Regions from separate parts of the Aeromonas sp. ASNIH7 genome, predicted to be linked through region 1. Evidence: predicted binding sites of a transcription regulator. Region 1 holds the regulator's gene; the other holds the start of a gene.
What was found. The regulator LexA, encoded in region 1, represses DNA repair genes until DNA is damaged. The targets are predictions, from matches to a motif close to ANCTGTNTNNNNANACAGNT.
Positions count from the first base shown of each region.

Region 2: ruvA (Holliday junction branch migration protein RuvA) is a predicted target of LexA. The motif match lies at 9,000-9,019, and genes of this name have one in related genera.

Region 1 covers NZ_CP026226.1:1,908,792-1,920,070, reverse strand. The annotation lists gene C2U47_RS09085 (IS4-like element ISAeme15 family transposase) at 1-555, opposite strand, end outside; gene plsB (glycerol-3-phosphate 1-O-acyltransferase PlsB) at 673-3,096, opposite strand; gene lexA (transcriptional repressor LexA) at 3,301-3,927, shown strand; gene C2U47_RS09070 (hypothetical protein) at 4,359-4,568, shown strand; gene C2U47_RS09065 (SCO family protein) at 4,759-5,385, shown strand; gene dinF (MATE family efflux transporter DinF) at 5,400-6,770, shown strand; gene trmL (tRNA (uridine(34)/cytosine(34)/5-carboxymethylaminomethyluridine(34)-2'-O)-methyltransferase TrmL) at 6,802-7,266, opposite strand; gene C2U47_RS09050 (ATP-binding protein) at 7,337-8,692, opposite strand; gene C2U47_RS09045 (response regulator) at 8,689-9,381, opposite strand; gene fieF (cation efflux pump FieF) at 9,469-10,380, shown strand; gene cysE (serine O-acetyltransferase) at 10,389-11,168, shown strand; gene C2U47_RS09030 (hypothetical protein) at 11,190-11,279, shown strand, end outside.
Region 2 covers NZ_CP026226.1:2,933,063-2,944,341, reverse strand. The annotation lists gene tolB (Tol-Pal system beta propeller repeat protein TolB) at 1-209, opposite strand, end outside; gene tolA (cell envelope integrity protein TolA) at 287-1,417, opposite strand; gene tolR (protein TolR) at 1,423-1,869, opposite strand; gene tolQ (protein TolQ) at 1,869-2,555, opposite strand; gene ybgC (tol-pal system-associated acyl-CoA thioesterase) at 2,545-2,952, opposite strand; gene C2U47_RS13800 (cyd operon YbgE family protein) at 3,239-3,550, opposite strand; gene cydX (cytochrome bd-I oxidase subunit CydX) at 3,537-3,653, opposite strand; gene cydB (cytochrome d ubiquinol oxidase subunit II) at 3,668-4,804, opposite strand; gene C2U47_RS13785 (cytochrome ubiquinol oxidase subunit I) at 4,817-6,373, opposite strand; gene C2U47_RS22925 (hypothetical protein) at 7,060-7,302, opposite strand; gene ruvB (Holliday junction branch migration DNA helicase RuvB) at 7,313-8,323, opposite strand; gene ruvA (Holliday junction branch migration protein RuvA) at 8,332-8,946, opposite strand; gene C2U47_RS13770 (methyl-accepting chemotaxis protein) at 9,179-11,188, shown strand.

The DNA.
Region 1 (11,279 bases):
CGCGTTGGCAATGACATGCGAGCGGACATTCATGAGCGTGACCAACCGCAGCATCGGGTAGGGTGTCTGCCGGTTGGTTGAGGTGTTACCCGAGCCGAAATGTGCTCTGAGTTCAGGCATATCCTGGGTTCGGAACAGGGCCCCATCGATGGCAAAGACCTGTAAACCGTGCCAATGGTCTTCAGGATAACGTTCCCGCCCCCACACATCGGCGCACTGTTTGAACAGCCACTCGAGCGGCTGTTTGCCGAGTCGCTGACGGGCCTGAGACAGGGCACTGTCCGCGAGCAAGGCATCATTGGCCAACCCTTCTGCACAGATGTTGAGGCGCCGAGCGACCTCGGAGATGGGCTCATTGCGGAAAAAGGCCATCCCCACGACGAGCCACAAGACCATATCAGAAGGTAAGCGGCGTCGGCGGATAGTGGCCTTTTCAGACAAGGCGGCAGCGGCAGTAATCCATTCGTCGGGAATATGGTCGGCAAAAATGGCCAGCCGAGCCAGCATGTCGCCAGATGCCTCAACAACATCGTTCAGATCGTTTGCAATAGACATAAAAAATCCGGAACCAGTGATTGGTTCCGGATTGTCCTACAGCAGAAGGATCGGTCAATGGATCCTTAACTGATCAGCATTGCGCATGATGCGGCCTTTTTGTTGGGTGTCGACGCCTCAGAGCCGGTTGCCCGCCTGGATGGTGCGGCGGATCTTGTTGCTGAGCAGCGGCACTATGTTGTCGGCCAATGCCTGGAAGCGGCCGAGATCCGGTTTGCAGCCCGGATCCAGATAGCCTTCGCTGCGCAGGGTGTGGATCAGGGTGCTGAACAGCTTCTGGTCGAAGAACTCGGGGGCGTTGATGCCGTGCAGGGTGCCGAGGCGTTCCGCCATCATCAGACCGTCCGCTTCCAGCTGCTCCGCCTCGATGTGGGGCTGGGCCAGCATGCGGGTCAGCACGATGGCGTAGCGTTGCAGCGTCTCCTGGATGCTTTCGGCCAAGAGCAGCAGGCGCATCTGGTTGCCGGGGTTGACCCAGTAGCCGCCGTCGCGTGCCTCGACCAGTTGCTGGCGTAACAGCTCGGCCAGCAGGGCATCGATCAGTTCAGGCAGCTCGTCCTCTTCATAGCGCAGGAAGAGTTCGGTCTTGAGCAGGGGGTAGATGTCGACACAGCGGGCGACGATCTCGCTGCGGGAGATCCCCTCGCACCGCTCGATCAGGGCCGCCACCAGGGAGGGCATGGCGAACAGGTGCAGTATGTTGTTGCGGTAGTAGGTGAGCAGGATCGCCTGATAGCGGTCCAGGCTGATGATCTGGCCCAGCTTGTCCTCGCTCACCTCGAACTTGTTGAGCTCCATCGCCTGCTCCAGCAGGGTCCTGGCGTCCTCGTCCGGCATGGTGCTGTGCGGGCTGTAGGGCACCTGCTTGAGCAGGTCCAGATAGGTGTTGAGCTGGGCCTGGAGTTCGTCCCGGGTCAGGGCGTGGCGCTCGGCGGCCAGCAGGGCCAGGGCACTCAGGGTCAGGCCGTTGACGGCGGCGGCATCGTTGATGCGGGTCATCAGCAGCTCGGCCAGCTGGTTGACGGTGGGGGACATCCACTCGGGACGTTCCTCCCGGCCGATGCTCTCCTTCCAGGTGGGTACATGTTCGCCGAGGTAGCTGTTGAGGGTCAGCGGTTCGCCGAAATTGACGAAGCCACGGCCATAGTTGCGCAGCTTGCGCAGGATGCCGAGCACCTGCAGGAAGCTCTCCTTCTCCTTGCGGCTCCCCTTGAGTTCGTTGTGGTAGGTGTTCACCTCCATCACGTGCTCGTAGCCGAGGTAGACGGGGACCAGGGTCACCGGCCTGTCCAGCCCGCGCATCATGGCCTGCAGGGTCATGGCCAGCATGCCGGTCTTGGGGGGCAGCAGGCGACCGGTACGCGAACGCCCGCCCTCGGTGAAGAACTCCACCGAGTAGCCCTTGGCAAACAGCAGGTTGAGGTACTCCCGGAATACCGTGCTGTAGAGCGGATTGCCCTTGAAGGTGCGGCGGATAAAGAAGGCTCCGCCGTGGCGGAAGATGGGGCCTGCTGGCCAGAAGTTGAGGTTGATGCCCGCCGCGATGTGGGGCGGCACCATGCCCTGGTGGTAGATGACGTAGGAGAGCAGCAGGTAATCCATGTGGCTGCGATGGCAGGGGACGTAGACGATCTCGTGCCCTTCCTGGGCCAGCTGACGCACCTGCTCTGCTCCGTTGACCGAGAGGCCGCGATAGAGCTTGTTCCACAGCCAGCCGAGGAAACTCTCCCCGAGGCGGATCAACCGATAGGAGAAATTGGAGGCGATCTCGTCCATGTAGCCGTGGGCACGCTTTTGCGCCTTCTCCAGGCTGATCCCTTCCCGTCTGGCCTCCTCCTCGATGGCCTGCTGGATCACGCTCGAATCCAGCAGTTGCTTGAACAGCAGGTTGCGGTTCGGCAGCTTGGGCCCGGTGGCTGCCAGCTGCTGGCGGCTGAAGTGGGTACGGGCCACCCGCGCCAGCTTGTGGGCGATGGCCTCGTCGGTGCCGTGCTTGTCCGCCATGTAGCGCAGGGAGAGGGGCGGGGAGAAGCGCACCAGGTTCTCGCGCCCTTTCAGGATCACGATCAGCGCCTTCTTCAGGCGGTTTGGCGCCAGGCTGCTGATGATGTTCCAGCCGGAGGCCTCCTCGCCTTCCCGGCCCGGGGCGCGGCCCCAGAACAGGGTGACGGGTACTACCTGGATGTCCAGCGCCGGATCCTGCTTGTGCAGGTCCAGCAGCTGGTGGAACTCCTGCAGGAAGGGGAGTGGCTTGTTGCGCGTGCCGAACAGGGGAGGCGGACGATCCAGACAGACGTAGCGTGGCAGCAGTTGACCGTTCAGCTCCAGCGGCGTGAAGGGGCCGGGCAGGCCGAGATCCTCGCAGCACTGTTGCAGGGTCATCAGGTCGGTGATCGAGCTGGTCTTCAGGGCATAGACGATGGGTCTGGCCGGATCCAGCTTGAGCTCGGTGATGGGGTTTTCCGGCAGGCTCTTGTGATTGACCAAGCCGCTGACCGGCCATTGCAGGATGGCTCTGGAAATCTTCTGTCCAAGGGACATGTGCGTCTGCTCTCCAAAAAAATGCGGCGTGAGCATAGCAAATCACCGACTGCTTGTCGCCGAGAGGTACGATGAGTCGGCACTTCAGGGCGGGGGGAGGGACAAATGTGCGTCGGGTCGCGACAAATGCCAGTTGCGCCTTGCCTTGGCCCCAGCACTGTATATACTGCCAGTGTGCTGTATAAAAAGACAGGTGCCCATGCTATGAAACCCCTTACCCCTCGCCAGGCTGAAGTACTCGAGCTCATCAAGGCGAACATGAACGAGACCGGCATGCCGCCGACTCGCGCCGAGATTGCCCAGAAGCTTGGCTTCAAGTCGGCCAACGCGGCCGAAGAACATCTGAAGGCCCTGGCCAAAAAAGGGGTCATCGAGATCATGCCGGGCACGTCCCGTGGCATTCGTCTGCTGCTCGAAGAAGAGGACGTACAGCCTGAAGAAAACGGCCTGCCGCTGATCGGCAAGGTGGCGGCCGGTGAACCCATCCTGGCCCAGGAACACATCGAGAGCCACTACCAGGTGGATCCCGCGCTGTTCCACCCGCGGGCAGATTTCCTGCTGCGGGTGCAGGGCATGAGCATGAAGAACATCGGCATCATGGACGGGGACCTGCTGGCGGTACACAAGACCCAGGAGGTACGTAACGGCCAGGTCGTGGTAGCACGTCTGGACGAGGACGTCACCGTCAAGCGCTTCCAGCGCAAGGGCAGCCAGGTGTGGCTGCTGCCGGAAAATGAAGAACTCTCCCCCATTGAGGTGGATCTCGCCAGTCAGCACCTCACCATAGAGGGCCTGGCGGTCGGCGTGATCCGCAACGCCGACTGGATGTAAGTATCCGATGCGATGAAGAGGCCTCCTGCGGGAGGCCTCTTCATTTTCATCTGCCGATGGCATCTCCCTCCCCACCTTTTCGCTTCTCCTTCCTGTGCGCACAGTCTCGCCGCACGACATGCATTTCGGATATATCCTTTGATAAGGCCCCTGTCATGGTCGGTGATCAGGGAAGGGGGAGTCGCACCGGGCAGTACGCCATGGCAGGGATGCATGATCGCCGAGTCGGTGCGCAGAAGGGAGAGTCGCCTCAGACTGGGGACTCGTACAGTCAGTACGCTGCCGTGGTTGGTTCGTCGTTGGGGACAAAGAGACCCGTCAGCGTGACCTGTTGAGCAAGGAGGACAGGTATGGCTTCAAGCTCGCCGTGGGATCCGGTGCCGGCCGCAGCGCCCGCATCTTCCATCACCCGATTCATCAAGGGCAGTCGGATGACATGGTTCTATGCGCTCTGGGTCTATCACAAGGGAGATGGTTGGACCATCTGGCTTGGGTGCCCCAAAGACAAGATTGTCCGCCTGGTTCGTCTGTTTCGCCGTCATCACGACATCGGATTGCCGGATGAGCCCTGGACTGCCCCCGTCATCCCGCTGCGCGTCCCCCTGAGACGTGCCCAGCCGCAGCACAGGCTGCGGCCCTGATCCCTCTTCCTGTACAGACAAGAGCCCCGCCAGAGCGGGGCTCTTGTTTTGGCGCCGATGCGGCTGATCCATGGCACAGACGCTTTCCCGCCGGGATGCAAGACTAGCCAGCGGCGGGGGTGGGCGGGTTACAATGACCCCTACCGGTTTTGCCCCCTGGGCTTCTAACATAAGCAAGGCTTTGTTTTATATGGTTAAACCACGTTTTTACCTGCTGCTGTTGCTGTTCATCGGCGCCATTGCTGCGACTTATTACTGGAGTCAGCCCGCGGTGCCGGAACAGGCCGATTACTACCCGGCGGGGCGAGACATCAACCCGTTTACCCTCACGGATGCGGATGCACAGCCCTTTACCCCTGCCAACCTGACGGGACACTGGAGCTTTCTGTTCATCGGCTACACCTACTGCCCGGATGTCTGTCCGACCACGCTGGCGGATCTGCGCAGCGTCTATCCGGCGTTGAAGAAGATAGCCCCCACTAGCCAGGTGGTATTCATCTCGGCGGATCCCCAGCGGGATGACAGCGCCCGCCTGAAGAGCTATACCGCCTTCTTCGAGCCCGAGTTCAAGGCGGCGACCGCACCTCACAGTGCCCTCTTTCCTCTGGTCCGCAATCTGGGGCTGGTCTATTCCATCGTGGAAGGGGATCGCAAGGACTACCTGATCGACCACTCCGCCTCCATCGTGCTGATCAACCCCGAGGGGAAGCTGGTGGCCACCTTCCGACCCAAAGTGGCACCGGGTGAGGTGCCCCACGTGGACATGCAGGCCATGGTGGCCGACTTCGCGCGCATCGTGCGGCTGGCTGGCGAGTGATCCCGGCGCGCACCATGCTGATTCCCGCCTGGCTGAAGGATCCTCGCCGCCACAGAGCCGTCTTCGCCCTGGCCCTGCCCATGGTGTTCTCCAACGTCACCACACCCTTGCTGGGGTTGGTGGACACCTGGGTGATCGGTCATCTTGGCCAGGCCTGGTTTCTCGGCGGCGTGTCGGTCGGTGCTACCTTCATCAATCTGCTGTTCTGGCTGCTTGGCTTCCTGCGCATGTCCACCACAGGGCTGACTGCCCAGGCTCAGGGTGCAGCCCATGCCGAAGGGCAGCTCGACACCCTGGCGCGGGCCCTGGGCTTGGCGATCGGACTGGGCATGGCGCTGTTGCTCCTGTTGCTGCCGTTCCTGCCTGCCATCATCGCCCTCGGTGGCGGCTCTTCCGAGGTACAGACCTATGCCGGTCAGTATGTATCGGTGCGGATCTGGAGCGCCCCGGCGGCCTTGTGCAATCTGGTCATCATGGGGTGGTTGCTGGGCATGCAGGATGCACGCAGTCCCATGCTGCTGCTGATCCTGGGCAATCTCGTCAACATGGTGCTGGACGCCTGGTTCGTGCTGGGATTGGGCTGGCAGGTGAAAGGGGTGGCCGCAGCATCCCTGCTGGCGGATTACAGCACGCTCGGGGTGGGGTTCTGGCTGGTGAGCCGGCATCTGCGCCGACTTGATCCCGGGGTGTGGCACAACGCCTGGCAGCGCTGGCGCCAGTGGCCGGCCCTGCTGCGGCTGCTCGCCCTGAACCGGGATATTTTCATCCGCTCCCTGTGCCTGCAACTCTGCTTCGTGTTCATGACTCTCCAGGGGGCCAGGCTGGGGGATGTGGCGGTGGCCGCCAATGCGGTGCTGCTCAATTTCCTGATGCTGATTTCCTACGGGCTGGATGGATTTGCCTATGCGGTGGAAGCCATGGTAGGGCGCGCCATCGGGCGGCGCGATCGGCCGCTGCTGCGAGAGGCCATCGTCCTCAATCTGGGCTGGGCGCTGCTGATCGCCCTGGCATTCACCCTCTCGTTTGCCCTGGGGGGCCACTGGCTCATCCGCCACATTACCGACATACCGGCGGTGATCGCCGAGGCGCAACGTCAGCTCCCCTGGCTGGTGGCCATGCCGCTGCTGGCGGTCTGGTGCTTCCTGCTGGACGGGGTCTTTATCGGCGCCACCCGGGCCCGGGAGATGCGCAACAGCATGCTGGTGGCGGTGTTTGCCGGCTTCTTTCCCATCTGGTGGCTCTGCCAGGGATGGGGTGTGGCGGCCCTGTGGGCCGCCATGAGTGCCCTGATGGCAGGTCGTGGCTTGACGCTGGGCTGGCTCTGCTGGCGACTGGAGCGGGGTGGACGGCTGCTGGCGGGGCAGGGGACGGCGCAGTCAGTCTGAATCCTGGCCGCCTTGCCAATATCGTCAGCGGTCAGAGCGAGCCTGAATAGTCGAACTGTCGCCAGCTCTCGTAGACGAACACCGCGACGGCGTTGGCCAGATTCATGCTGCGGCTCTGGGGCAGCATGGGAATGCGCAGCCGCTGCTCGAATGGCAGGCTCTCGATGATCTCCATGGGCAGGCCTCGGCTCTCGGGCCCGAACAGCAGGGCGTCACCGGGGGCAAACCGGGCCGCCGAGTGGGCGGTGCGTCCCTTGGTGGTGCAGGCAAAGACCCGTTGGGGGGCGACGGCCGCCAGAAACGCCTCATAGTCAGGCCAGCGCTTGACGTCGGCAAACTCGTGATAGTCGAGCCCGGCCCGCTTGACCCGTTTGTCATCCCACTCGAACCCCAGGGGCTCTATCAGGTGCAACCGGTAGCCGGTATTGGCGCAGAGGCGAATGATGTTGCCGGTGTTGGGGGGGATTTCCGGTTGGTAGAGCACGATATCGAGCATGGAAGGATCCTGGACTGGTGCGAAACGGGCGCCAGCATACCCAGCACCCGTGCCGATGAAAAGGGGGAGGTCAGGGCATGGGCAGACGGATGGTGATGACCAGTCCGGTCGGCTGATTGCTGCTGGCCCGGATGGTCCCCCCATGACGCTGGATCGCCTCGGCGGCGATGGCAAGGCCGAGACCAGTGCCCCCGGTCTTGGTGTTGCGGGCATCGTCCACCCGAAAGAAGGGCAGGAACAACCGGGGCTGCTGCTCCACCGGCACGCCAGGGCCGTCATCCCGTATGGTCATCACCCATTCCCGTCCCTCCCGGTACCAGTCCACCTTGATGAACTCGCGGGCATACTTGAGGGCGTTGCGCAGGGGATTTTCCAGGGCGCGCGCCAGCAGTTCCGGCCACATGGTGAGGGATTCGGCGGGCAGGGAAGGGAGCCTGAGCTGTTTGCCGTTCTGGTTTGCCTCGAACATGGCGTCATCCAGGATGGGCTCCAGCAGCTCCGCCAGGGGCAGCGTCACCGGCGCCTCCACATGTTGCTGCACCCGCGACAGATCCAGCAGATCCCCTATCAGCTTGTCGAGCCGGGCTATCTCCCCTTCGATGCGCGCCAGCTCGGCGCTGTCCCCCTGCTTGCGGCGGATCAGCGCCTGTGCGAGCTGGATGCGGGTCAGGGGGCTGCGCAGCTCGTGGGAGATGTCGGAGAGCAGCTGCTTCTGCTTCTGGATCATGTCCTTGAGGGTATCGACCATGCGACTGACATGTTCGGCCAGCTGGCCTATCTCGTCGCGCCGCCCCAGGTTGGGGATCTGTATTTCCAGGTTGCCCTGGGCGAGTTGGGAGACCGACTGCTGCAACTGCAGTATGGGGCGGGTCAGGCGCCAGGCGAGCAACAGACAGAGCGGGGTGCTGACCAGCATGGCGATGCCCAGGATCTGGATGGGGTGATCCAGGATCTGGATGAAGAGGAACAGGTAGGAGTTTTCGACGTTCAGACCGAAATAGACGTGATAGGTCTGGCCGTGATGGACCATCTGGAAGGGGCCGGCGATGGCGCGCTGGTGTTCGCTGCCCAGCATGGGCTTGGCCGGGTTGTCCGAGTCGAGCATGAAACGGATCACGAACTTGCTCAGCCGGGTGCTGGACTGCATCTGCCCCTTGGCATCGCGTAGATAGATGTTGTCCACCGGCAAGAGGCCCGCGGCATCGATGGCCTTGGCCAGATCGAAATCCTGCTCGGGATCCGCGCCCCGTTGCAGCGCCGCCAGGTTGTTGTTGAGACGGGTGACCTCGTGGGCCGGCAGCGGGATGATATTGCGGGGGTCCAGGGTGGGGAGGATCACCACCGCGGCCACGACCAGCAGCAGGATGAACCAGAACCAGAGGAAGATCTGGGTGGACAGGCCGTTGAAGGTGCGGGCCGATTTCATGCCTGCTCCAGCCACAGGTAGCCTCGTCCCCGCACCGTCTTGAAGCGGGGCTGGCCGTCGGCCCGCTCCGGCAGCTTCTTGCGCAGGTTGCTCAGGTGCATGTCGATGGCCCGATCGAAGGGTTCGAGCTTCTTGCCCAGCACCTGCTCGGAGAGCAGGCCCTTGCTGACGATCTGGCCCGGATTGCGCAGCAGGCACTCCAGCAGGCCGAACTCGGTGGCGGTGAGTTCCAGCAACTGATCGTCGCAGCGAGCCTGTTGCAGGCCGGGCTGCAGCACCAGATCCATGAATCTCAGCTCGTCCGGGGCTCCGCGCTGGGGAGCCTGGCTCTGGGTTCGACGCAGGATGGCGCGCACCCGGGCCAGCAGCTCCCTGTCGTCGAACGGCTTGGCGAGATAGTCGTCGGCACCGGCCTCCAGCCCGTTGACCCGATCCTGGCTGTCGCCACGGGCGGTCAGCATCAACACCGGGGTGTCGTGGGTCTTGCGCAGCCGGGTCAGCATCGCGAAACCGTTGAGTCTGGGCATCATGACGTCCAGCAGCACCAGGTCGAAAGCCTGTTCTGCCAGTCGCAGCAATCCCTCTTCCCCATCCTCGGCGACGGTGACCTCAAACCCCTCCAGGGTCAGGATTTCGGTGAGCAGCTGGGTCAGTTCGAGATCGTCGTCGACCAGGAGTATTTTGTTCATCTGGGAGTCACTCTGTTGATTTTGCACGCCAAACTGACGTCCGGGTCAGGGTATAATAAGTTTTTACGCGTCGGAGGAAAGCCGGTTTTGAGCCACCAACACTATTCCCGCTGGGTCACCCTGGCCAGCATGGCCGCTGTGACCACCGCCACCCTGCTCATCCTGGGCAAACTGATCGCCTGGCTGATGACGGATTCATCCAGCCTGCTGGCATCCCTGACCGATTCCTTCATGGACATCAGCGCCTCTCTCATCAATCTGCTGGCCATCCGTTATGCGCTGGCCCCTGCCGACGAAGAGCATCGCTTCGGCCACGGCAAGGCGGAGTCCCTGGCGGGTCTGGTGCAGTCGGCCTTCATCTCGGGGTCCGCCTTGCTGCTGGTGATGCACGGCATCTCGTCGATGCTGAATCAGGTGCCCGTGGTGCGCCTGGAGGCCGGGATCTGGGTCAGCGTCGGCTCCATCGTGCTGACCCTGCTGCTGGTGAGCTTCCAGGGCTTTGTCATCCGCAAGACCAACAGTGTGGCCATCAAGGCCGACATGCTGCACTACCGTTCCGACCTGCTGCTCAATGGCGGCGTGCTGGTGGCACTGGTGCTGGCGGGGCAGGGGTGGTACTGGGCCGACGGCCTGTTTGCCATTCTGATCGGTCTATTCCTGGTGTGGGGGGCTGTCCATATCGGCTACGAATCGGTGCAGGCCCTGCTCGATCGTCAGTTGCCAGAGGAGGAACAAGCGAGAATAATGGCCCTCTGCTGCGCCGTAGAGGGGGTGCATGGCGTACATGACCTGCGTACCCGCCAATCCGGGCCGACCCGTTTCGTGCAGTTGCATCTGGAACTCGATGATCAACTGCCTCTGGTCAGGGCCCATCAGATAGCCGACGAGGCTGAACTGGCCGTCCGCCAGGCCTTCGAGCGGATGGATGTGATCATTCACATGGACCCCATCTCGGTGCTGACAAAAGAACGACAAAGCACTCACCCTGAACAACAGTAGGCTGCAACATGGATGATCTGGTTGCCAGAACCTGGCAAAAAATTCAGCAGGAAGCGCAGAGCATGGCGGCCCAGGAGCCCATGCTGGCCAGCTTCTTTCATTCCACCATTCTCAATCACCGGGATTTGCGCTCGGCGCTGAGCTTCCAGCTCGCCAACAAGCTCGACAGCACCACCATGCCTGCCATCGCCTTGCGGGAAGTGATCGAGCTGGCCCTGCGCAGCGAGCCCGAGCTGCTGGCCGCAGTGGCCGCCGACATCTGCGCGGTGCAGGATCGCGACCCGGCGGTCGACCTCTTCTCCACCCCGCTGCTCTACCTCAAGGGATTCCATGCTCTTCAGGGGTATCGGGTGGCCAACTGGCTGTGGCGTCAGGGACGCCGTGCCCTGGCGCTCTATCTGCAAAACCAGATCTCCGTGGTGTTCGGCGTGGATGTACACCCGGCCGCCCGCATCGGCAAGGGCATCATGTTTGACCATGCCACCGGTATCGTGGTCGGCGAAACCGCCGTCATCGAGAACGACGTCTCCATCCTTCAGAGTGTGACTCTGGGGGGGACCGGCAAGGAGAGTGGCGATCGTCACCCCAAAATCCGGGAAGGGGTGATGATAGGGGCGGGGGCCAAGGTGCTCGGCAACATCGAGGTGGGCGTCGGCGCCAAGATCGGTGCCGGCAGCGTGGTGATCAACCCGGTGCCGCCTCACACCACGGTCGCTGGCGTGCCCGCCAGGATTGTGGGCCGCCCCGAGTGCGACAAACCTTCCCTGGACATGGATCAGTGCCTCTGATCCCCTGACCGAGGCCGTTGTATGGTCAAGCGCTGGTCAGGCTTTCTGATCCTGGGGATGTGGCTGCTCAACCTGCTGCACCTTTATCTGGACTTCTCCCCCTGGCCCGCC
Region 2 (11,279 bases), 1.0 Mb from region 1:
GGCTTGAACTTGCCGCTGCGCATCAGGTCGTTGGAGACCACTTCCGCGATATCCTGCGGCAACTGGCCATTGCCCTCCCACTTGAAGGGAGCGATGGCGATGGGACGTGCACTGTCGATACCGCCGGTGATGACGATATCCAAGGCCGCCTGAGCACTCTGGCCCAGCAACAAACAGCCAACCAAAGCAAAAAACACTTTTCTTATCATGGCTTAAACTCTCAGTTCCAATTTGAGACTCAGTTCTCTGATCAACAACCTTTGCCAATCAAAGCAGAAACACTCTCTTAAATCGTTGGCGCTAGCTGAAGGCGTAGATCCTTCATCAATTCGAATGCCGCCGGATCCTTCGGCACCGGCAACTGGTTGGCCTTCAGAACCGCCGCCTTGCCGGAGCGGCAGACCGCCGGATCACCCTGACCGTTGTCCACCGAGATGACGAAGCCGCTACTGGCCAACTTGACACCGATAGTACATGTTTTGCCCCGCATGGTGGGATCCAAAATCATGTAGCGCTCGACCGTGGCCTTGATGAGGGCGGCATACTTGTCGACCTCGCCCTTGGCGGCTGCCGATGCTGCCTGACTGCGCGCATTGGCCTCGGCGGCCAGCTGCTGCTCCATCATGGCTTCCATCTCTTTTTGCAACTTGGCCTCTTCGGCCGCCTTGCGCTTGCGCTCCGCCTCAATCTTGGCCTTTCTGTCGGCCTCGGCCTTCGCCTTCTTCTCTGCGTCAGCTTTTGCCTTCTTGTCCGCCTCTTCCTTCGCCTTCTTCTCGGCCTCGGCCTTGGCTTTCTTCTCGGCTTCCGCCTTCGCCTTTTTCTCGGCTTCGGCCTTGGCCTTCTTCTCGGCTTCCGCTTTCTTGGCCTTGGCCTCTTCCGCCTTGGCCTTCTCTTCAGCCTGCTTCTTCTCCAGCTCTTCTTTTTTCTTCTTGAGCGCCAGCGCCTTGGCCTCTTCCGCCGCCTTGCGTTCGGCTTCGGCCTTCTTGGTCTTCTGCTCTTCCAGCTTGCGGGCTTCCTCGGCTTTCTGGGCCTTCTCTTCCGCCTGCTTCTGTTCAGCCTCTTTCTTCTGCTTGTCGGCTTCGGCCTTGCGGGTCGCCTCTTCGGCCTGCTTGCGCTTGGTCTCGGCGATACGCAGACGCTCCTGCTCCTGTGCCAGCTCGCGTTTGACGCGCTCAGCGTCTTCCTTGTCCTTCTGCTGCTGTGCAGCCTTGGGCTGGGCCTGCTTCTGCTGCTGGACCTGCTGCATCTGCTGCTCCAGCATTTCGCTGTCCATCATGACCGCATTGACGATCTGTCCCTTGGACTCGGGGCGCTTGGGTTTGCTGAAGTCGACACCGACCAGCAGGATGATGCCGATGATCAGATGCAGCAGCAGCGACGCGACGAGATAACCGGAAATACCACGCTTCACATCCATCTCCGTCAGTTCACCGGATCCGTCATCAGACCAACCTGAGGCACACCGGCTTTCTTGAGGGCCACCATCAGCAGGATCACCTCCTCGTAGCGCACGGACTTGTCACCGGCGACCACCACAGGCGCGTTCTGGTTGATGGCCAGATAGCCCATGGCCTTCTCGGTGATGTACTGCTGCATCGCCTCTGGTGTGCCGCTCGGTACGGGTTCGTCATCCGCCTCGCCGGCCTTGATGACGTACTCACCCTCGGTATTGACGCTGACGATGAAAGGCGGCTTGGAGTCTTCCGGCAACTGCTCGGACTCCGCCTGGGGCAGGTCGACCTTGACCCCCTGCGTGATCACGGGCGTGACCGCCATGAAGATGATGAGCAGCACCAGCATGACGTCGATATAGGGCACCACGTTGATCTCGGCGACCTTTTTGCGTTTGAGCCGCTGATAGGTTTGCATTACTTCTCACCCTGCTGTGCGATTTGGCGATTCAGAATGGTGGTGAACTCGTCCATGAAGTTGGCGTAGGCGTTTTCCAGCCGTTCGACCTTGTTGGTGAAGCGGTTGTAGAAGATAACGGCCGGGATGGCGGCAAACAGACCCATGGCGGTGGCGATCAGCGCCTCCGCGATACCCGGTGCCACCATCTGCAGGGTCGCCTGCTGAACCTGGCCCAGAGCGATAAAGGCGTTCATGATCCCCCAGACGGTACCGAACAGACCGATATAGGGGCTGATGGAGCCGATGGTCGCCAAGACCGGCAGGTTGGACTCGAGATCGTCCACTGCACGGGACAGGGAAACGCGCATGGCGCGATAGGTACCGTCCATCACCGCATCCTGACCGCGGGCTCCGGCCTTGAGCAGGCGGGCATACTCCTTGAAGCCGGAGTAGAAGATGTCTTCCATGCCTTCGATGTCGTCACGACGGGAGGAGGACTCCTGGTAGAGACGATTGAGGTCGACCCCGGACCAGAATCTGTCTTCAAACTGCTCCGAGGCGAGGTTGGCCGCCTTGATGGCCTTGGAGCGCTGGATGATCAGCGCCCAGGAGACGACCGACATGCCCATCAGGGTCATCATGACCAGTTTCACCAACAGACTGGCTTGCCAGAACAGGCCAATAAACGAAATTTCAGCGTGCACTTAACAGCACTCCCTTGATTTTTTCAGGTATTGCAACAGGTTTCATTTGCGGATGACTGACACAGGCGATCTGTACCATGGCCTGAGTGATCAGCCGTCCATCAGCCGCCAGGATCTGCTGTGAAAAACGCATGGAAGCGCGTTTCACTTCAGTTACTTGCGTCATTACGGTCAGCAGTTCATTGAAGCGGGCCGCCGCGCGGAAGTCGATTTCGGTGCGACTCACCACAAACGCGATCCCCGCCTGCAGCAGGACATCCTGTTCGATGCCGCCTGCGCGCAGGAATTCGGTGCGGGCCCGTTCCATAAACTTGAGATAATTGGCGTTGTAGACGATGCCTCCGGCATCCGTGTCTTCGTAGTAGACACGCACCGGAAACTCAGAGACTTCCCCCATAAAAATCTGTGATCCATTCGACAGTCAGATGGGGGGCTATCATAGCGCAGGGCTGAATAGGAAAGAAGCAGGGGGAGACAGGGAAATCCCCTCTCTCCCTGTTTTTTATGGTGTGCTGCGGCGCCGACAGGCCGAAGACCACAGGGCTGTCAGCATCGCAAGAAAAGCGGAAAAGAGAAGTGGCTGCGAGCGGCGTGACGAGCGAGGTTCTGTCGCTCTGACCGGGCGACGGCACGCCCCTCAAAAAAGAAGAAGGAGGTGGGCTCATGCCGACCTCCTTCATCATTTATGGCAGGTAGTAGCTGCTGGTCAGCCAGAGCCCGCAGAGCAGGCTGGGCAGGGCGAGCCAGGGGAAGAACAGCACGCGACCCACCAGGCTGCGCGGGTGAAACCCCAGTCCATGCATGACACCGCAACAGACCGCCCACATCAGCCAGGGCGCAAGCCAGAGGCCGTGCTCACTGGTATTGGCCGCGACCAGGTTGGGCGCCTGCAAGATGGCGACAGCCAGCAGGGCCGCCGCCAGCAGCATCAGACCTTGCCATGGCTGGCGCTCCAGAGGAGCGGCCAGCCGGGCGAGCCTGTCACTTGTCTTCATCAATCTGACGATCCAGGTTCTCGGTGTGCTCCAGCCAGAGCGCATTGATAATCCCAAACGCACAGGCCAGCAGCAGCCCCAGGATCCAGGTGAAATACCACATATCAGGGCACCTTCTTAGTAGAGCGATTGTTGGTTGTCTTCGATGTGCTTGTTACTCACCCGGCCGAACATCTTGATGTAGGTCCAGATGGTGTAAGCCAGCACGGTCGGCACGAAGACGACTGCGACTACCGTCATCACCTTGAGGGTGTTGAAGGAGGCGGTGGAATCCCACATGGTCAGGCTCTGGGACGGCTCGAGGCTCGAAGGCATCACGAACGGGAACATGGAGAAGCCCGCGGTCAGGATGATGCCGGCGATGGCCAGGGAGGAGAACAGGAACGCCACCCAACCCTTGTCCAGCTTGGCCGCCACGGCGGTCAGCAGACACATCACCAGACCCAGCACGGGTGCGGCAATCATCCAGGGATAGAGGTTGTAGTTCTGCATCCAAGCACCGGCCTGCACCACCACTTCCTTGTGAAGGGGGTTGGTGACGGCGTCGGTGGCGACGGAGCCCACAATCACATAACCATCCATGCCGCTCACCCAGACACCGGCCAGGGCGAACAGCACCAGGGTCAGCAGGGAGAAGATCATGGCGGCGGTGCGAGAGCGCGCCAGCACTTCACCTTCGGTCTTCATCATCAGCCAGGTTGCACCCTGGGTGATGATCATGAAGAGGCTCACCAGACCGGCCAGCAGACCGAACGGATTGAGCAGGCCGAAGAAGTTGCCGTGATAGGTCATCATCAGGAACTGGTTGAAGCTGAACGGTACACCCTGCAGCAGGTTGCCGAACGCCACCCCGAAGATAACAGGGGGAATGGCGCTACCGGCAAACAGAGCCCAGTCCCAGTTGGAGCGCCACTTGGCGTCTTCCTGCAGGGAGCGGTACTTGAAGCCGACCGGACGGAAGAACAGCGCCATCAAGGTCAGGATCATGGCGATGTAGAAGCCGGAGAAGGCCGCCGCATAGACCATGGGCCAGGCGGCGAACAGGGCTCCACCGGCGGTCACCAGCCAGACCTGGTTGCCTTCCCAGTGCGGCCCCATGGTGTTGAGCATCACGCGACGCTCCACATCCTTCTTGCCGACGAAGGGGAGCAGGGCGCCCACCCCCATATCGAAACCGTCGGTGATGGCAAACCCGATCAGCAGCACGCCGACCAGCACCCACCAGACCAGACGCAACAGTTCGTAATCAAACATGGGTCACTCTCCTTATGCCTTGCTCTGTTCGAAGTGGTACTTGCCCGTCTTCAGGCTGCTTGGGCCCAGGCGCGCATACTTGAACATCAGGTACATCTCGATGATCAGCAGTACTGTGTAGAACAGGAAGATCCCGATCAGAGAGAACCAGATCTCGGACGCAGGAATGTTGGATGCAGAGACATAAGTCGGCAGCATCTCGGCGATGGTCCAGGGTTGACGACCATACTCAGCGACAAACCAGCCAGCCTCGATGGCGATCCAGGGCAGCGGAATGCCGTACAGCAGCGCCTTGAGCAGCCACTTGCGCTCGCCGATCTTGTGGCGGGTGCTGTCATAGAAGGCCAGACCGATCAGCACCAGCATCAGGATGCCGCAGGCAACCATGATGCGGAAGGCGAAGAACAGCGGCAGTACCTGCGGGATGGAGTCATCCACGGCAGCCTTGATCTGCTCGTCGGTGGCGTCGGTCACGTTGGGGGTGTAACGCTTGAGCAGCAGACCGTAGCCCAGATCCTGCTTCACTTCGTCGAAGCGGGCGCGGGTATCGTCGGACTTGTCACCGGATTGCAGCTTGGTCAGCAGGTCGTAGGCGGTCATGCCGTTGCGCACGCGCAGCTCATGCTCGCTCTTGAGATCCTTGAGACCAGTCACCTGACCGTCGAGGGAACGGGTGGCGATGATGCCGAGGGCATAGGGGATCTTGATGGCGTAGTCGGTGCGCATCTCCTCCTGGTTCGGGATCCCGAACAGGGTGAAGGATGCCGGAGCCGGCTCCGTGTTCCACTCGGCCTCGATGGCCGCCAGTTTCACCTTCTGCACTTCCCCGGTCTCGTAGCCGGACTCGTCACCCAGCACCAGCACGGAGAGGATGGAGGCCATGCCGAACGCGGCCGCGATGGCGAAGGAGCGACGAGCGAACGCCACATCACGATTCTTCAGCAGGTAATAGGAGGAGATCCCGAGCACGAACATGGCACCCGTGGTATAGCCTGCCGCCACGGTGTGGACGAACTTGACCTGTGCAACCGGGTTGAACACCAGGTCGGCGAAGCTCACCATCTCCATGCGCATGGATTCGAAGTTGAACTCGGCACCCACCGGGTTCTGCATCCAGCCGTTGGCGACCAGGATCCACAGTGCGGAGAGGTTGGTCCCGAGCGCCATCAGCCAGGTAGCCGCCAGGTGCTGGCGCTTGCTGAGACGATCCCAACCGAAGAAGAACATACCGACGAAGGTGGACTCCAGGAAGAAGGCCATCAAGCCTTCGATGGCCAGCGGGGCCCCGAAGATGTCGCCGACATAGTGGGAGTAGTAAGCCCAGTTGGTACCGAACTGAAACTCCATGGTGAGCCCGGTGGTAACCCCGAGGGCAAAGTTGATACCAAACAACTTGCCCCAGAACTTGGTCATGTCCCGGTACACTGTGTTGTTGGTCATCACATAGACAGACTCCATGATCGCCAGGATGAAGGCCATCCCCAGCGTCAAGGGTACAAACAGGAAGTGATAAAGGGCCGTCGCAGCAAATTGGAACCGCGATAGGTCTACCACATGCTCAGCAATCATGATGTTTCCTCACCGATTATTGGCACGGCTATTTTAAGTTTTAAGGACAAAGCTTCCATTGGAAGTCCCCGAACGGTCGGTCACCCCTCGCGGACTGACCGGATTCGACTGCCACCACATTAACAACAAGGCAATATACAGGAACAAAAAAAGCTAATGTTTAACATCTAATAAACAATAACCAGGGTTCTATTCCCGCCTATAATGATCGCTGTTTTATATCACCTTTATTTGATTGAAATCAATGTAAAACCACCCTCAATACATGTTTTTTCAAGGTAACTTATAGGGCTTTCCCCATTAATTATGGGAGCTTCATCACAAAAAACGATAAGTCGTAAATAATTGATTTAAATCAATTTTATGACCAACCAAAATAGTTTCAATTCTGTTAAACAAATACGCAACCACGGAAATAAAGCCCTCGCGTCTCGATTATTTCAATAAATGGCCAGGCTCATCCAAAAATCAATTTAAACCCAGTAAAAACACATGTTTATGCGGATTGGCACTCCTACCAAAATCATTAGTTTATCTAATCAGAAGCCCATAGATTTTCTTGTTTGTCCCACCCGTAAAGAGCTCCTACAATGCGCCTCGCAGTGAGGGCATACCTCTGAATACAGGCCGGTCATTCCGGGTTCCCGGTACGTATTCGATGAACATTTCGAACCTGTTTGTTGGGATTAATGATGAAAAAGTTTGTTGCCAAGACCATCCGTTACTACAAGCTTTCTTTCGTTCAACTCTATCAAATGAACCGACTCTGAAGCCTCGCGACGGCTCCTCTGTTTTTTCCCGACCGGTCTGCAGACGCGCTCACTGTCTGTGAACATCCATCCTGAATTGTCTTTGCCCACCGCCTGTGCCGTGGGCTTTTTTTTGCCTGCAAAACAAAAAGCCGCCTCAAGGGCGGCTTTTTGGTTCATATCGCAACGTCTACTGATCTGCCGGTCGTTCCAGGCCAAAGTGTGCGTAGGCTCTCTGAGTTGCGATCCGCCCTCTGGGTGTACGTTGCAGATAGCCTTGCTGGATCAGATAAGGTTCCAGCACGTCTTCTATGGTGTCCTTCTCCTCACCGATGGCGGCGGCCAGGTTGTCGAGCCCGACTGGCCCCCCCATAAACTTGTCGATGACGGCCAACAATAGCTTGCGATCCATGAAGTCGAAACCTTCATTGTCCACGTCCAGCATGTCCATAGCACGGGCCGCAATGGGTCCGTCAATTCGCCCGTCAGACTTCACCTGGGCAAAATCTCGTACCCGCCTTAACAAACGGTTAGCAATGCGCGGTGTCCCCCGGGAGCGACGGGCTACCTCGAGAGCGCCGTCTTCCGTCATGTCGAGCCCGAGGCAGCGGGCGCTGCGAGAGACGATGTCGGTCAGGTCCTTGACGTTGTAAAACTCGAGGCGCTGCACGATGCCAAACCGGTCACGCAGGGGGCTGGTGAGGGAGCCGGCCCGGGTGGTGGCACCGATCAGGGTGAAGGGAGGGAGATCGAGCTTGATGGAGCGGGCCGCCGGCCCCTCCCCTATCATGATGTCGAGCTGATAATCCTCCATGGCCGGGTAGAGCACCTCCTCCACCACCGGGCTGAGACGGTGGATCTCGTCGATGAAGAGCACATCGTTCGGTTCCAGGTTGGTGAGGAGCGCCGCCAGATCGCCGGCCTTCTCCAGCACGGGGCCCGAGGTGGTCTTGATGTTGACCCCCATCTCGTTGGCGACGATGTTGGCTAGCGTGGTCTTGCCAAGGCCGGGAGGCCCGAAGATCAGCAGATGATCGAGGGCCTCCCCGCGCTGGCGGGCGGCCTCGATGAAGATCTCCATCTGATCGCAGACGTGATCCTGTCCGGTGTAATCGGCCAGCTTTCTGGGCCGGATGGCCCGATCGATGATCTCGTCCTCACGGGCGGCACCGGCCGAGATGAGGCGATCCGCTTCAATCATTGTCTACCTCACACCAGGCTGCGCAGGGATTCACGAATGATCTCCTCTACCGACATGCCGTCGGCGGCCACCTTGCTGACGATCTGGCTGGCCTGCTGCGGCTTGTAGCCGAGGGCCACCAGTGCACTGGCCGCTTCCTCGCTCGCATCCGGGGCACGCAGCGGGCTCTCTTTCGCGGGCAGGGTGATTTCGGCCGGGGAGAAGAGATCGTGGCTGACCCAGCCCTTGAGGCGGTCTTTCATCTCCACCACCAGGCGCTCGGCGGTCTTCTTGCCCACGCCGGGCAACTTGACCAGGGAGCTTATCTCCTCGCGCTCAACGCTCATCACAAACTGGGTGGCCGTCATGCCGGAGAGAATGGCCAGTGCCAGCTTGGGGCCGACCCCGTTGGTCTTGATCAGCTCGCGAAACAGCGCCCGCTCCTGCTTGTGGTTGAAGCCGTAGAGCAGCTGGGCATCTTCACGCACCACGAAGTGGGTGTGAATGACGGCCTCTTTCCCGAGTTCGGGCAGATCATAGAAGCAGCTCATGGGCATATGAACCTCATATCCCACCCCTCCGACTTCCAGCAACACCTCGGGGGGTTGCTTCTCGATGATGACGCCTCTCAAGCGACCGATCATGTTCTTTTCCTCGCCACGCAGACTCTCGCAAATTGGGTCATAGCATAAAGAATAACTGGATAAGTATCCAGCATAGGTCCATGCAGATCATGGGATGACCAGCTCTTCATACCCGGCCATTTCCCTCGTTCAGAACACAGTCTGTCACTTTATTTTCCATCGGGGATGGCACATCTTCGTCATTGATTGAACACTGAAATGGTCTTGTTCGGCACCAGGGAAGGCTTGAATCATGAAAATCGTCACCACATCCAACCTCGGACTCACCATTCTGCTCGGCTGCACCCTGGGCATGGGGGCGATCGGCTGGTATGGCAGCCAGCGGCTGGCTGATCTGCTCTCCTACGTCCTGGGTGCCGCCTGGCAGACGGCAGATGGTGCCATGGAGGGCTCCATCGAACTCGGCAACCAGTCGCTCTATATCCAGAAAATGCTTTCGGGGATCCCCCTCGACGCACCGGAGCTGCAACGGGCAAAAGAGGCGGCCAGCGACGCTTTGCACCGGGTGGAGCAAGGCGGGCTCATCGATGCGGCGGCCATCACCACGCTGAAGCAGCATGAGCAGACCTATCAGCAAGAGCAGGCACAGCTGCTGACCCTCTATCGCACCTTCACGAGCGCCGATGAGGCGCTGCGTGCCAGTTCTGAACGCATGTCACGCCTCTCGACCAGGCTGGAGGTGATCGGTGACGAGGCCGTCGAGAGCCTCACCCGCTCACCGGATCAGGCCATCAGCTGGAACGGCGGCCTTGCGACCCGCTGGCAAGCGGCCGATGGCGGCATGGAGGCCAACATCGGATTCCTGCGCCAGCTCTATGCGCTGGAGAAGATGCAGAGCGAAGGCCCTACTCCTGCCATCCAGGCCGAGCTGGCACAAGCCACCCGCTTCTATCAGGACGCGGTTGACGGCATGCTGGCAACCGGCCAGTTCGATGTGCCCGGCGACGGGGAGTTTGCAGGCCAAATGCTCTCCACCCAGTATCGTGCCCTGCAAGCCGACAATGCCCGCCTGATCCGTGAATGGACCACAGCCCTGAGCGCTTATCAGAACCAGCTGGCCCGTTACGAACACAGTGCCGACCAGCTCAGGCTGGCTCTGGTCGAGGTCGAGGCCCAGGGGGACGCCACCGTCGAGGATCAGGTTCACCAGCTCAACGCCATCATCGACTACACCAGGGGACTCATCCTGGGGGGCTTGCTGCTCAGCCTGCTGATCGTCACCTGCTGCGGCTTCTGGCTGGTACGCACCATTGTTCGTCCGCTACTCCAGGTCGACAAGCGCATGCAGGACATCGCCGCCGGGGAGGGAGATCTCAATGCCCGCATCAACCTCTCACGCGACGACGAGATTGGCTCCCTGGCCGGCAGCGTGGATCGCTTCATCGAGAAGCTGCAGAAAATGATCAGCGCCACCATGGACAACAACCAGCACATCAACCAGCACGTGCACACCTCGGTCAACCGGGTCCAGGCCATCAGCCAGAGCAGCCGCCAGACCGCAGCGCATGCCCAGGCGCTGCACCACGACAGCGAGCAGATGGTGCAGGTGGCCACCACCATCTCGGACAACTGCAACCTGGCGGCACACAACGCCAACGAGGTGCGCCAGCTCACCACGCAAAGCAGCCAGTATGTCTCCTCCGCCACCGCCGGCATGCAGCGGGTGGTCATGGAGGTGGGTGAATGTGCCACCGCCATCAACGCCCTCAAGGAGCAGGCAGGGCAGATTGGCCAGATCATCTCCACCATCAGCAATATCTCGGAGCAGACCAACCTGCTGGCACTCAATGCCGCCATCGAAGCCGCCCGGGCGGGCGAGATGGGGCGCGGTTTTGCCGTGGTGGCCGACGAGGTGCGCACCCTGGCCAATCGCACCGCCACCTCCAGTGCCGAGATAACGGACGTGATCAACAGCATCCAGCAGCAGACAGAGCAGGCTTATCTGATGATGCAACGCAACCTGAAAACCGTGGAATCGGGTATGGCGGACTCCGACAACACCAAGCAGATCCTGTTCAAGGTAGAAGAGGCCATCGATCAGCTCGCCGACATGGTGCAACAGGTGGCAGAGGCGACCAGCCAGCTCTCCCACACCCTGGGGCACACCACGGGCAAGGTTTCGGATATCAGCCTGCAGGCCCAGACGGGCGAACAGGAAGCCCAGGAGTGCCTGCAACTGGCCTCCTCCCTCCATCAGGCCAGCCAGCAGCAACAGCAGTTGCTGTCGCAATTTCGGGTCTAGTGCGGACGGGGCAAGGCCCCCGCCCTCCCCCCAGCGCCGCTGAATTTAGCCCTTGGGCCGGGGGGCTTCGCCTGTTAAAATTCCGCACTTG